3 regions of the Selenomonas oralis genome follow, and region 1 is predicted to be linked to each of the others. Evidence: riboswitches for the same ligand, from Rfam matches in the RefSeq annotation. Region 1 holds a riboswitch; each other region holds the start of a gene.
What was found. A riboswitch is a leader RNA that binds a small molecule or an ion and turns the genes downstream of it on or off. The one in region 1 is predicted to bind cobalamin.
Positions count from the first base shown of each region.

Region 2: linked by a shared signal. The riboswitch ahead of ACRTGH_RS12030 (sirohydrochlorin cobaltochelatase) and the one ahead of nikB (nickel ABC transporter permease) in region 1 are both predicted to bind cobalamin.
Region 3: linked by a shared signal. The riboswitch ahead of ACRTGH_RS00215 (ABC transporter substrate-binding protein) and the one ahead of nikB (nickel ABC transporter permease) in region 1 are both predicted to bind cobalamin.

Region 1 covers NZ_CP194411.1:2,330,499-2,335,049, forward strand. Annotated here, with positions in the region: gene ACRTGH_RS11025 (ABC transporter substrate-binding protein) at 1-748, opposite strand, end outside; gene nikC (nickel transporter permease) at 790-1,602, opposite strand; gene nikB (nickel ABC transporter permease) at 1,599-2,543, opposite strand; cobalamin riboswitch at 2,780-3,029, opposite strand; gene ACRTGH_RS11040 (lysylphosphatidylglycerol synthase transmembrane domain-containing protein) at 3,140-4,129, opposite strand; gene folE2 (GTP cyclohydrolase FolE2) at 4,174-4,551, opposite strand, start outside.
Region 2 covers NZ_CP194411.1:2,559,398-2,563,948, reverse strand. Annotated here, with positions in the region: gene crcB (fluoride efflux transporter CrcB) at 1-351, shown strand, start outside; gene ACRTGH_RS12040 (alpha/beta hydrolase-fold protein) at 437-1,177, shown strand; gene ACRTGH_RS12035 (serine O-acetyltransferase) at 1,267-2,190, shown strand; cobalamin riboswitch at 2,341-2,517, shown strand; gene ACRTGH_RS12030 (sirohydrochlorin cobaltochelatase) at 2,854-3,852, shown strand; gene ACRTGH_RS12025 (ABC transporter substrate-binding protein) at 3,940-4,551, shown strand, end outside.
Region 3 covers NZ_CP194411.1:44,633-49,183, reverse strand. Annotated here, with positions in the region: gene ACRTGH_RS12245 (transposase) at 1-167, shown strand, start outside; gene ACRTGH_RS00220 (transposase) at 246-845, shown strand; cobalamin riboswitch at 881-1,074, shown strand; gene ACRTGH_RS00215 (ABC transporter substrate-binding protein) at 1,440-2,609, shown strand; gene ACRTGH_RS00210 (FecCD family ABC transporter permease) at 2,635-3,675, shown strand; gene ACRTGH_RS00205 (ABC transporter ATP-binding protein) at 3,672-4,448, shown strand.

The DNA of each region.
Region 1 (4,551 bases):
CGTTGAACAAGCCGACGTCGCCCGGGGCGATGTTCACAGCCATGTCCACTTCACCGGACTGGAGCGCCATGGCGCGCGTATTCGGATCGTCGATCGAAGGAATCTCCACCGTTTCGAACGGCACCTCGCCGTCCCAGTAATTGGGATTTTTTTTCATGACTGCCTTTTCTTTGACGAAGGATTCGCAGACGTAAGGCCCCGTGCAGATCGGTCCCTGCTTTGCAAAGTCGCGATCCTTTTCCGCCGACACATCGACGATGAGGAAGAGCGGGTCGGCGAGGTAGCCGGGCATACTCGGCGCCGGCTTGTCCGTCGTGATGATGAGATTCTGTCCTTCCGCCTTCATCTCCGTGTACTTGAAGAACGTCGCGGCGCGCGTGTTCTTGGCAAAGGCGCGCTCGATGGAGGCCTTGACAGCCTCTGCCGTCAGCGGGTTCCCGTTCGAGAACTTCACGCCGTCGCGGATCTTGAACGTCCACGTGAGCTTGTCGTCGCTGATCGTCCATTTCTCTGCGAGCCACGGCTGGATGTTCATCTTCTCATCAAACTTCGTCAGCGTCTCGCCCATACCGTAGCGCATGACGACCCAGCCGAAAGCATTTTCCGTCGGCTCAAGAGAGTCCGCGAAGTTCGTCACGCCGACGCGCAAGGTATCCTTCGAAGCCTCTTTGCCGCCGCAGCCTGCGAATACCGCCACGGACAAACACGCCGCCATGGCAACAGAAAGCAGCTTCTTCCACTTTTTCATTAAATTTCAGCCTCCTAAAATCATAAGACATCGTAAAACCATCAGCTTGCCTTGTTTGGATCAAGCCAGTCGCGCAACGCATCTCCCCACAGATTGAACACAGCGACGACGAGGACGATGGCGGCGCCGGGGAACAGCATGAGCCACGGCGCCGTCTGCAGTGCCTGCCTGCCTTCGTTGAGCATGAGCCCCCATTCCGGCGTCGGCGGTTGCGCGCCAAAGCCCAGGAACGAAAGACCTGCCAGCTCCATCATCATCGCCCCGATATCGACGGCTGCCGTCACCAGTATGATGGAAAGGATATTGGGCGCGATATGGCGGAAAAACATCTGCACGGGACGCGTGCCGTTCGTCACAGCCGCCGCGATATAATCCTGCTGGCGCACCTTCAGCGTCATGCTGCGCGCCAGGCGTGCATACTTCGTCCAACCGACGGCGACAAGGGCGAGGATGGCATTGACCACGCTGCCGCCCATCATGCCCGCAATGGCGATCGCCAGCACGATGCCCGGAAAGGCGAGGAACATATCGGCAAAGCGCATGATGATCGTATCCACCTTGCCGCCGACATAGCCGGCAACGACGCCGATGGCAGAGCCGATGCCGGCGATGAGGATGACGACCGTCAAAGACATGAACACCGATATGCGCGCGCCGTAAATCACGCGCGTAAAGAGATCGCGCCCGAGTTTATCCGTTCCGAACCAATGCTCGGCGGAAGGCGGCAGAAATGCCTGCTGCATCGACGACTCATAGGGATCCTGCGTCAAGATGAAGGGCGCGAGAAGCGCTGTGAGGAAGATCAACCCTGCCAATATGGAATAGAAGCGCAGGAGCTTTGCGTCCTTGCTCATGATTTCGCCCCCTTCTTCAGGCGCGGATCAAGATATACATAGGACAGATCCACAAGGAAGTTGACCACCATGTAGAAGATGGCTGTCCAGAGAACGAATCCCTCCAACAACGGATAGTCTCGCATCTCGATCGCCCGCACCGCCAGGCGGCCTATGCCGGGCCAGCCGAAGACGATCTCGACGATCGCCACACCGCCCAAGAGCCAGCCTAGAGCCAAACCGAAGAGCGTGATGAGCGGCAAAAACGCATTGGGCAGCACATGGCGCCACAGAATGCGCTGCATGGACAGACCGCGAGCCTTGGCGCCGATGACGTAATCCTGACTGAACTCTTCGAGCACGGCGGTACGCACCTGCCTCGTATACTTGGAAGACAGGAGGATCGCCAGGGTTGCAGACGGAAGAATCAGCCCTTCCAGAGTGACCTCGCCGCCCGAAATCGGGAACAGTCCCAATTTCAAACCGAAGACAAAGAGAAGCAGCAAGCCGACCCAGAAGCTTGGCATCGAAACGCCGAGAAAGGACACGCCGCGAATCAAATAATCCGGCCAACGGTTGCGATATAAAGCTGCGATGACTCCGCAAGGCACAGAAACGACGAGCATCATCAAGGTTGCTGTTCCTGCCAAAAGCAGCGTGCCGAGAAGATTCTGCTCAAGCTTTTCAGCAACCGGCATCTTGGCGGAATAGCTCATGCCCATATCGCCATGCAGCAAGCCGGAAAGCCAGTGCAGATACTGCTCATGGAAGGGACGGTCAAGCCCCAATTCGTGACGTGTCTTTTCGATAGTTTCCTGCGACACCATCGTATCGCCGGTCTCCAGGATCATCTCTACAGGATCACCGGGAGCGAGATACGTCAGACCGAATGTCAAGAATGTAACGCCCAAAAGCGTGATGAGCATCTGACACAGGCGACGTATCAAATCTTTTCCTTTCAATGCAATACCTCATCTCCTTACAAAATCAAAAATTACTCCTGCAAAATCCTCCCGAAATCTCAGCGAAGGATTTTTATTCAGAAACGCAGATCTTGCGGCGTTTCCATAAGAAAACCGCATGTCCATCGACCAACGACAGGACATGCGGTGCTTCCCACAAAGCGCGGAATACCAAGGACATATTCCCCCATCGGAATACGCCTTGGCATCCATCTCCCCATCTCTCGTAAGTCAAGCAATGAATCTTATCATAAGCAGGCTTTCTGGCTCTCGGATCATCGTTTGTTTCCGTCTTCCCGGGTTTTCCCCAGTGACATGTCAGGAAGTGCCGATGCATTCAGCACTTTCATCAGAAACAGCGATTTCAGCGCTTCCCATGGAAACAAATTCCCCGATTACAGCTGCGGGACAGCATGGGTCTTTCACCCATTTTCCTCTCATCGCTCGCCGATATAGGTCGGCGACACTTATGACGTACCGTATGAAGTTTTATATTACTGAAAGTAATTATACATCATATAAAAGTGTGTAGCAAGAAAAAGATACAAGATTTTCTTTGGAAACAACTATTTTGATTTGCAAGAATTACCTTATTTTTAATGTTCTAATTGACGATTGAGGAAATCCCGACCAAAAATCTTCAGCGTATAATAAAGTCCTATGAAAAACGGGATATACTCCGCAATAAGACGCCAGCAAACGGCAAGAATACCAACGGTACCTGCCGGAACGGAATCAGCGAAAAGAAAGACAAAGCCTCCTTCAGCAATTCCTGAGCCGCCTGGGGTAGGTGTGAAATAGAGCAGCATATTAAGAAAAATCATGCGACCCATGACAGTATACCAATCGGCATCCGTCACGCCAAGTCCAAGGAGAAGACACGGTACAATCGCATAGATAAATATGAGACTGAGTCCCGATTCAAAAAAAATGCGTATCATACTTTTAGGCGACGATGCAAGAAGATGTACACCGGTCTTAATGTCGCGATAAAATGCCATAATTTTTTTTCTGCGTTCGTCCTTTGCATGTTTTGTGAAGCGCAGTACAACATAATCGAGGACATTCGTACGAGCTGCCGCAACAATCAGCATGATAACGATAAAAGCCGCAATGGAAATCAACATCAATGTATGGTTATCAATCCCTGGCAAAATACCTGTATCATGGAGAAAAATGAACGGCATACAACAAATAAGAAAGAGAATCGAAACCAGTGTCCGCACAATGACAAGCACTGTCGCTTTGCCTGCGGGAATTCCCGCATGACGCAAAAACATGAGTTGGGCGACTGCCCCTCCCGTTGCGCCAGGTGTCAAAAGCGCAAGAAAGTAGTTACCAAAAACAACTTGTACGGCCTGGGACAGCGTAATTTTTTCATCTGAAATTTTCACAAGATGCATGAGACGCGTACCGTCAAGCGTCAGCCCAAGTCCCACACAGATAAGCGCAAGTACAATCGACCAAGGTTTAAACGCCGTAAGGTTTGTAAGCGTATTGATATCAACAGTGGAATAGATAACCGCACCAGAGATAATGAAAACAAGCAAAAGCGGCAAAACAAAGCGCTTGCAGAACATCTTCATGCGATACCTCCTCCTGTACAGCTATCAAACATCCGACCATTGATCTACTCACTGTGCCCCACAAACTCCTCATGGCTCGCATAAGCACTATGGTTATGAATAGACTCAAAATTCTCGCAAACAACAGAAAACCAATGCAGTCCTTGCAAGGGACGCAAGACAAGCACAATATCGCGCAGAATATCCTCGACAAACTTCGGCCGCTCATAAGCCTTTTCCGTCACATACTTTTCATCCTCACGTTTCAACAGAGGATAGATCGAACACGAAGCTTGGTCTTCTACTAAAGCAGCCAAATCCTCGATAAAAATGCATGATGCGGATGGTCTGAATTCGACAACAACTTGTAAAAGACTTCTCTGGTTATGCGCACCATAACGCGCAATTGCCTTACTGCACGGACAAAGCGACGTAGCCGGAAC
Region 2 (4,551 bases), 230 kb from region 1:
TTTGGCGCTGTGTGCCGCTATCTGGCGACCGCGTTCTTTGCCGCACGCTTCGGCGCCGCGTTTCCCTGCGGCACCCTCTTCGTCAACGTGTCGGGCAGCTTTCTTATGGGACTCATCATGGGGCTCCTGCCGCTTTTGCCGCGCGGCGTCTTTCTGCCAGAGAACCTGCGCCTTTTGCTTGCCGTCGGCTTTCTCGGCGGCTTCACGACGTTTTCCTCTTTCAGCATGGAGACGCTGGCCTTGCTGCAGGGCGCGAACGCTCCTTATGCCCTGCTGAATATAGTTGCGAACGTTTTTCTGGGACTTCTCGCGGCCTGGGCAGGGCTTCTTCTGATTCGCGCCTTAGCCTAGGGATGCCTTGTCAGGCGAGGTTTTGTATAGTATAGTTGATGATATGGAGATTGGCTGCTGCATTGTGGAAAGCGGGGGCATGGGTATGGAAAAGAGAGAGGACCGCTGGTTCAGCGAGAGGCTGCAAAAGGAAATGACGGTCAGGACGTATGGAGCGGGCGGTATTCCTGTGCTGGCCTTTCCGCCGCAGAGAGGGCTTTCGGACGCATACGAGGGAGCCGGCGTGGTGGACGCGCTCGCTCCTTGGATTGACGGGCAGCTGATTCGCCTCGTGACGGTTGATACCGTTGACGGTGAGAGCTGGTTCAGCCGCGATGACCGAGAGTGGCGTGCAAACCGACAGGAAGCTTATTACGAGTATATCGTTGAGGAAGTCTTGCCGTATATCCGCTCCCAGGGAGGCGTGCAGCGCCTGCCTCTAGCGGTTGGCTGCGGTTTCGGTGCGACACATGCAACGATTGTCTTTTTGCGGCGGCCTGAATACTTTTCCGGACTTGTTGCGCTTGCCGGCTCGTATGATGCGAAGAAATTCTTCGGCGGCTGGCTCAATGGGCAACTCTACGACAATTCGCCGTTGGACTTCCTGCCGAACATGGCAAATGAACATCCCTATATCGCGCTTTACAATGAGAAGAACATTGTCTTCTGTACGGGGCAAGGGCACGGCTTGGATGAGCCGCGGCGTTCGCTTGCACGTCTTTGCAGGGTGCTTGAGGCGCGCGGCATCGATGCCTGGGTTGATTTCTGGGGCGAGGATGTCGATTATGGCTGGGACTGGTGGACGAAGCAGCTCGTGTATTTTTTGCCCCATGTGCTTGGCTCATGAACGGTGACTGAAAGTGCAGTGCGGCATTGAAAGCAGGTCATGCCGTTTCGCGTAGCGGCTGAACATTACTAGGAAAGAGAAGTGGAAGAATGGCGGACATCATAGCGGAGAACCTGCATGGCATCATCAACGACATCCTGGAGGATTACAGACAGGAGCGTATTATTGACAAGATGGATGTCTTTTGCCGCCCGGACAAGAAGACGGTCATCGATATTCTCGACAAACTCGTGCGCATTGTTTTTCCGGGCTATTTCAAGGATGAGCACTACCGCGTCTACAGCGTTGAGAACAATATGACGATGGTTATAGAGGATGTGGCGTACCTGCTGAACAAACAGATCGCCATCGCTCTGCCGTGCAAATGCTCGAACGTGCAAACGGAAGGCGATATTGCTGACCGAGCCCAGGAGATCACACTTGCCTTTTTCCGCGCCATACCGAAGATCCGCTCCTACATCGAATTGGATGTTCATGCGACATTCGAGGGAGATCCTGCGGCGTCGAGCGAGGCGGAGATCATTTACTCCTATCCAGGACTGTACGCGATCACCGTGCACCGTCTCGCGCATGAGCTTCATGTGCTCGACGTTCCCGTGATTCCGCGCATCATGTCCGAGTATGCGCACAGCTGTACGGGTGTGGATATCCACCCGGGCGCGACGATTGGCAGGAGCTTTTTCATCGACCATGCTACGGGCATTGTCATCGGTGAGACGACGGAAATCGGCGAGCATGTGAAAATCTATCAGGGGGTAACTTTGGGGGCGCTCTCGACGAAGGGCGGCCGTATGCTGAAGGATAAGAAGCGCCATCCGACCATCGAGGATTATGTGACCATCTACTCCGGCGCCTCGATCCTCGGCGGCAATACGGTCATAGGCAAGGGCGCCGTCATCGGCGGCAATGCGTTTATCACGAAGTCGGTCGCGCCGGGCACGCAGGTCAGCGTGAAAAATCAGGAGCTGCGCTGTGACAAGTCACGCGAGGAGATGGAGCAGGTTGACTTCTAGAAGGAAGTTTCCTGGTTTTATACCATCGAAAGGTCTGTCGATGTTCTCTTGACCTAATTTGGGAAATTCCTAAAATATCCTGAAAAGGGTGTTGACAAACATAGGAATGAGTGCTACCATAATACATGAGGTTCATAGAACCATAAAAACTCCATATCGATTGGGTTAGGTGTCGCAAGACTTAATAGGGAATCCGGTAAATGCCGGAGCGGTCCCGCCACTGTAACAGCGAGTGAATCTGCATGATGTCACTGGGGAATGTCCCTGGGAAGGCGCAGAGGAGCGATGACCTGGAGCCAGGAGAACTGCCTAGCTGACAATCACCGTTTGACCTGCGAGTGATGGGGAAGGGGATTATTGCGCAACGCAATGAATCCCGGCTGAGGCCGGGTTTTCTTTTGTAGTGCCTCCCCTCCGAAAACCCCCTTCCCCACGCGGGCAAAGGGGCTTATTTTCGGCGGAGAGTTTTCCCTGCGGCTTGGCTACAGGGGAAAGCATTGCTCATATATTATTTCCGATCCAGTTCTCTTTTGCTGCTCTGCAGCAGCTCCGGGGGTGGAGACCCGGAGCTTTCTTTTTTCAAGCCCGCCTTGGCTGATGCTGCATTTAGGCCAGGGCTTGCTATATTTCCTTACGTAATCATTTTAAAGGAGAGATGCTTTCATGAAGAAGAATTTCAAAAGGATGCTGGCCATGTCCCTTGCCTGCAGCGCAATTTTTGCTATCGGTGCGCCTGCGGCTCATGCCGGCTACATGCTGAACCCTGAGGTAAAGAATCCGACACCGGCGCTCCTTGAGGCTTCTCAGATCGGCCTTTTGAAGAATGAGAACCCCAAGCTCCAGAAGCTTCCGAACAAGGATGCCATTCTTGTCATGAGCTTCGGCACAACGTACAAAGATTCGCGTGCGAAGACGATTGAGGCGACGGTCAAGGCCATTCAGGCGGCTCATCCCGGCGTAAAGGTCGAGCTGGCGTTTACGTCGCATATCATCGTTGACCGCATCAAGGAGAAGGAAGGCATTGACATTCCCACGCCTGAAGCGGCTTTGAAGCAGTTGAAGAAGGACGGCTATACGCGTGTGGCGCTCTGTTCCCTCGATGTCATTCCCGGTATGGAGTACGCTTATGACAAGGCTATCTTCAACGAGTATAAGAACGATTTCAAGAAGATGACGCTCGGCACGACGCTCATGTACTGGCAGGGTCAGGAAGAGCAGCGCGACGATGTTGCGGAGACTCTGAAGGCGCTTTCGACGCAGTTCCCCAAGGTAGCGGACAACGAGGCAATCCTCGTCATGGCGCACGGCACGCCGCATCCGGCCAATGCCTACTACGCTGTCATCCAGGACGGCATCGACAAGATGAATCTCAAGAATACGTTCATCTACACCGTCGAGGGCTGGCCGAGCCTTGAGGACATCATTCCGCAGCTCAAAGCAAAGGGTATTGACACGGTTACGCTCATGCCGATGATGATGGTCGCCGGCGACCATGCAAACAACGACATGGCAGGCGCTGAGCCGGATTCCCATAAGTCCGTGCTCGAGAGCGAAGGCTTCAAGGTCAAGACCTACATCCATGGTCTCGGCGAGAACAAGGCCATTCGCGACCTCTTCGTAGATCGTGCGAACGAGGCATGGGACGCTCTGAAGAGCAAATAAAAGAAAATGATGTTTCTCCCCCTTGAGCTTTCAGGGGGGAGATTTTTCTAGGTGGATTTGTTGAAGAATTGTTTAGGAGGCGACAGGATGGATCTCACGATGTATCGCAGGACAAAGCTTTGGGTTTGTGCGTTTGCACTGCTCACATGCTTTTTCTTCGCTGCGGGCTGCGGCGGTACGAGCCAAGAGGGAGAGAAGACTTCAGAGACGAAGATGGTGACGGATCTTACCGGCGCGGAAGTCAAGATCAAGAAGGATCCGCAGAGAATGGTCGTGGTTCCCGTGCCGTGGGCTTCCATCGTCTATGCCGTGGACGGCAGTTCGGAGAAGCTTGTCGGTATGCACCCGTCTGCTATGGCCGCTTACAAAAAGAGCATGCTGCGCAAGATGGCGCCGAAGATGGCGGAGGTCAACGATACGTTCGTCGACCGCAATTTCAATGTGAATTACGAAGAGATTGCCAAGCTGCGCCCTGACTTGGCAGTTATTTGGGATTATCAGCCGGAGGTCGGCGAGAAACTTGCGAGCATGGGCATCCCCGCTGTCAAGATCCGCTATGGCACGTTGGAAGACGTGCAGAAGGGCATCGCGCTCCTCGGCGATATATTGAACAAGCAGGAAGAGGCAAACGCCCTGATCGCTTACCACAAGGAAAGCGAAGCTTATTTTAAGGAAAAGGCGAAGGAGCTGGAGGGAAAG
Region 3 (4,551 bases), 320 kb from region 1:
TCGGAGGGATGGATCTAACCGCGCTCTATCGCACCTATGGACGTATCGACAAAAATCTGGCGTCCCCCAGGCAACTGCTCGCCATTCTTATCTATTCTGGCATGAACCATCTCTTCAGCTCTCGAAGAATTGAGACGGCTTGCCGACGCGATGTGAACTTTCTTTAGAAGATGCGCAAGCAACTGAAACGTCTGCAGAAGGAGCAAGGCCTCGTCTTCGTTCATGGGAGTGGACGGCGCAAAAGCATGCTGCAAAAGATGCTGGAGAAACTGGACGAATTCATCGCACGCTGGAAAGATTACCAGAAAAAGCTCCGCATCATGGGAACGCGCAACAGCTTCGCCAAGACGGATCCCGATGCGACCTTTATGCGGATGAAAGAAGATGCGATGCGAAACGGACAACTGAAGCCGGCCTACAATATCCAATGCGGCGTCGATGCAGAATTCATCACATGGGCAACGGTTGGACCGCAACCGACAGATACGACGATGCTCATCCCGTTCCTAGAAGATTTTCATGCGCATACGAAGGAGCGCTATGCCAAGGTCATCGCCGACGCTGGTTATGAAAGCGAAGAGAACTACGTCTATCTCAAAGCGAATGGGCAGGCGGCCTACATCAAGCCGAACAACTACGAACGAGCAAAGACCCGGGCTTGGAAGAATGACATCGGGCGTTTCGAGAACATGACCTATCTCAGCGACGAAGACGCCTATCTCTGTGCCGACGGCAGGAAACTCACGGTTACGGGCACGAAGACGGTAAAGAGCAAGACCGGCTATGCGAGCGTCAAAACCTGCTACAAGGCAGACCCAATCCATCTGCCTGAAGGTTTTGATTGACACGTTACAAGTCTCATGTTATTATATAATAAAAATTTTATATGATTGAATTGGGTGTCTTTGGACTTAATAGGGAATTTGGTGCAAGCCAAAGCGGTCACGCCACTGTAGCAGCGAGCGACTTTGCAGAAGGACGCACAGCGTTCTTGGTCACTGAGAGTTTTTCTTGGGAAGGCGCAAAGAAACGATGAACTGAAGCCAGGAGAACTGCCTAGTTGACAATCACCGATTGACCTGCGAGTGACGGGGATGGAGATTTTGTATACATGGATGCTCATACTATGCCTGAGCTTATTCGGTATGGTGTTTTTTGAGCAGCTGAGATTACAGCCCGTTTCCTTTGGATGGGGAAACGGGCTTTTTGTATGGAGCGAGGGCGGCAGAGAACTTCATCGTGAACGCGCCGTTGCTGATGATATGGAGTGCAGAAAAATTATATAGAAGAAGGATCTGAATCCGGAGGCAGAAGAGAAGATTGGGGAGAAGGTGATGGCAGGAGCAAAGGCAAATTGTGTTTGACCGTATCCGGATCGGCAATGATTCGGTGGAATCAACAAGAGGTGGTCTCAAAAAATTAAAGAACGAGGTGTTTTCATGTTTCAGACAAAGAAGTATATGGTTTCCGTTGTTACGGTTCTTCTTCTGATGGTCAGCATGATTTTCACGGCCTGCGGAGGTTCAGGAGATGTGAAGAAGGATGCGGCGCAGAATGACAAGCCCATTGAGATTACGGATGTAACAGGACAGACAGTCACGTTGAAAAAGCCGGCAGAACGCGTCGTTGTGCAGTGGAGTGCTTCGGGCGGTGCGTTTATGACGATGGCGGCACTGACAGGCAAGGATGTTGCCAATATCATCGTTGGGATTGATCCGTCTTTAAGCAAATATCGTGTGGATATGTGGAATCATTTCAAAGCGGATCTTCCGGAATTGGAAAAGATTCCTCTCATCGGCGCTGTGAATGAAAAAACCTTCGATACGGAAAAGGTGATTTCTCTGAATCCGGATGTCATCTTTATCCCGTTGTACATGAAAGATCAGTACGAATCCGATGTGAAGCCGAAGATCGATGCAGCCGGAATACCGACTATTTATATCGACTATCATGCGGAGAAGCTTGAAAATCATCAGCGTTCGATTGAAGCCATCGGCAAGGCGTTGGGCAAGGAGGAGCGCGCGGAAGAGCTCAAGAAGTTTTATACGGAGCACGTGACAAGGGTCACCGACCGCGTCAATAAGATCAACAAGCCGAAACCGACGGTCTATATTGAGACGGGCAATGAAGGACCAGAAGGATTTGGCACTGCATACAGCAGCAAGGTTGCATGGGGTGCCTTGGCAACGGTGTGCGGCGCCGATCTCATTACAAAAGATGTAGTCGCATCGGCGGGTCCTGTCAATCCCGAATTTATTCTGGAAAAGGATCCCGACATCATCATGATCATGGGCTCCTATTGGCCGAAAAAGGCTACTGCCATGCGCCTCGGATTTGAAACAAGCGAAGAGAATTCTCAGGAGCTCTTGAAGGCATTTACACAGCGCGATGGTTGGAATCAGCTGAAAGCAGTCAAGAACAAGCAGATCTATTCGGCTCATCATGGATTGCCGCGTGAGGTCTACGACTGCGCTGTATTTGAGTATCTGGCCAAGACGTACTATCCCGAAGAGTTCGCAGATGTTGATCCGGAAGGCACGCTCAAGGAATTCTACGAAAAATTTCTTCCGTTCTCCTATGGGGGAATTTGGTTCATGCATTTGAATTAGGAAAGGGCTTAACATAGTGGAAGAGATGAAGGATCATTTTGACTACAAAAAGCAGAGTTACCGCAAAATCATCTTTATTTTGCTCGGGCTGCTGATTTGTGCAATAAGTTTTATGACCGACGTGATTGTAGGCCCGGCCTCGCTCACGCCACAGGATGTTTGGCTGGCGGTGATACAGTCGCCGGAGGTTTCCAAAAACGCGAATGTCATCGTTTGGTCGATTCGGCTTCCGACGGCCGTCATGGCTTTGCTCGTCGGGGCTTCTCTGGGGATTGCCGGGGCGGGAATGCAGACGATTCTCGATAATCCGCTCTCTAGCCCCTATACCCTCGGCATATCGGCAGGCGCGGGGTTCGGCGCCTCCCTCGTGGTTGTGGTCGGACTGAGCTCACTGGAGTTTCTGGGTGAGTTCATGGTGCCTTTCGGTGCGTTTATATTCGCAGGACTGACGAGTTTCTTCATATACTCCATCAATAAGATCAAGAGTTTTTCCTCTGAGACAATGATCCTTGCCGGTATTGGCATGATGTTCTTGTTCCAGGCGCTTCAATCTCTGATGCAGTATATGGCAACGCCCGAAGCTCTCCAGAACATTGTTTTTTGGACGATGGGCAGTCTGTCAAAAGCAACTTGGCTGAACATCTCCATTGTTTTCATCGTACTGCTCCTGATGCTTCCGCTTATGATGCGCGAATCGTGGCGGCTGACGGCACTGAAGCTGGGGGATGAAAAGGCCGCCGGTTTGGGGATCAATGTCGAGCGTCTGAGAGTCAAAGTTTTTCTTTTCATATCGATCATCACCGCAGTCGCCGTGTCCTTCGTGGGAACGATCGGCTTTATCGGCATCGTCGGACCGCATATTGCGAGGATGCTGGTCGGTGAGGATCAGCGGTATTTCCTGCCTCTCTCTGCAGTGTGCGGAATGGCGATCTTATCGCTGGCGTCCATTGGCAGTAAAATGCTGATTCCCGGGGCGATGTTTCCGATTGGTATTGTGACGGCAATCATCGGTGTCCCCTTTTTCTTCTCGTTGGTATTGACTAGGAAAAGGAGTTATTTCAAATGATTGAAGTTCATAATTTGACCTTTGGATATTCCTCCGATTCCCAAAAGAATATATTGCGGGGTGTTGATTTTGTTGCTCAGACCGGAAAACTGACGGCTGTAATCGGAACGAACGGCGCAGGGAAATCAACGCTCTTGAAAACGATCATAGGAATCTTGTCGGGCAAAGGGGATATCCGCATCAACGGCAAGCTGGCTGAGACATATTCGTCCGAGGAACTCAGCAGCACGGTAAGCTATCTGTCTCAGGACAACGACTGCAAAATCAATCTGACGGTCTTTGAGATCGTCATGCTGGGGCGTATGGGCTCGCTGTCTTTCCGCGTCAAAGAGGAAGATATTCGAGCGACGGAGGAAGTGCTGCAGCGGTTGAATATGCAGGAGCTTGCTTCTCGCAGCATCATGGCTCTGAGCGGAGGGCAGCGGCAGCTTGTGTTTATTGCGCAGGCACTGGTAAGGGAACCTACGGTATTGCTGTTCGACGAACCTACCAGTGCGCTGGATTTGCATAAGCAATTCAAGCTGCTGACCTTATTGAAAAGATTGACCCGCGAAAATCAATTTACGACATTGGTAACGTTGCACCATCTCGATTTGGCCGCGAAATTTGCTGATGAGATTATCATTTTACAGAAGGGGGAAGTGTACGCTCAGGGGGAGCCGCGTGAGATTTTCACGGAGTCCATGATGGAAGAGGTATATCGTGTCAAAACGAAAATTTATGTCGATGAGCATAGTATGCCGCATGTGATTCCGCTCGAGGCGATTACTTGATTATAAAATGCGATCCATACATCGGCTCGGAAAAAGAGCCTGTTCCATGGGATGGCAAATGGAATCTTGCTATCCGGTCTCCCTGAATTCGATGCTGCAGGGT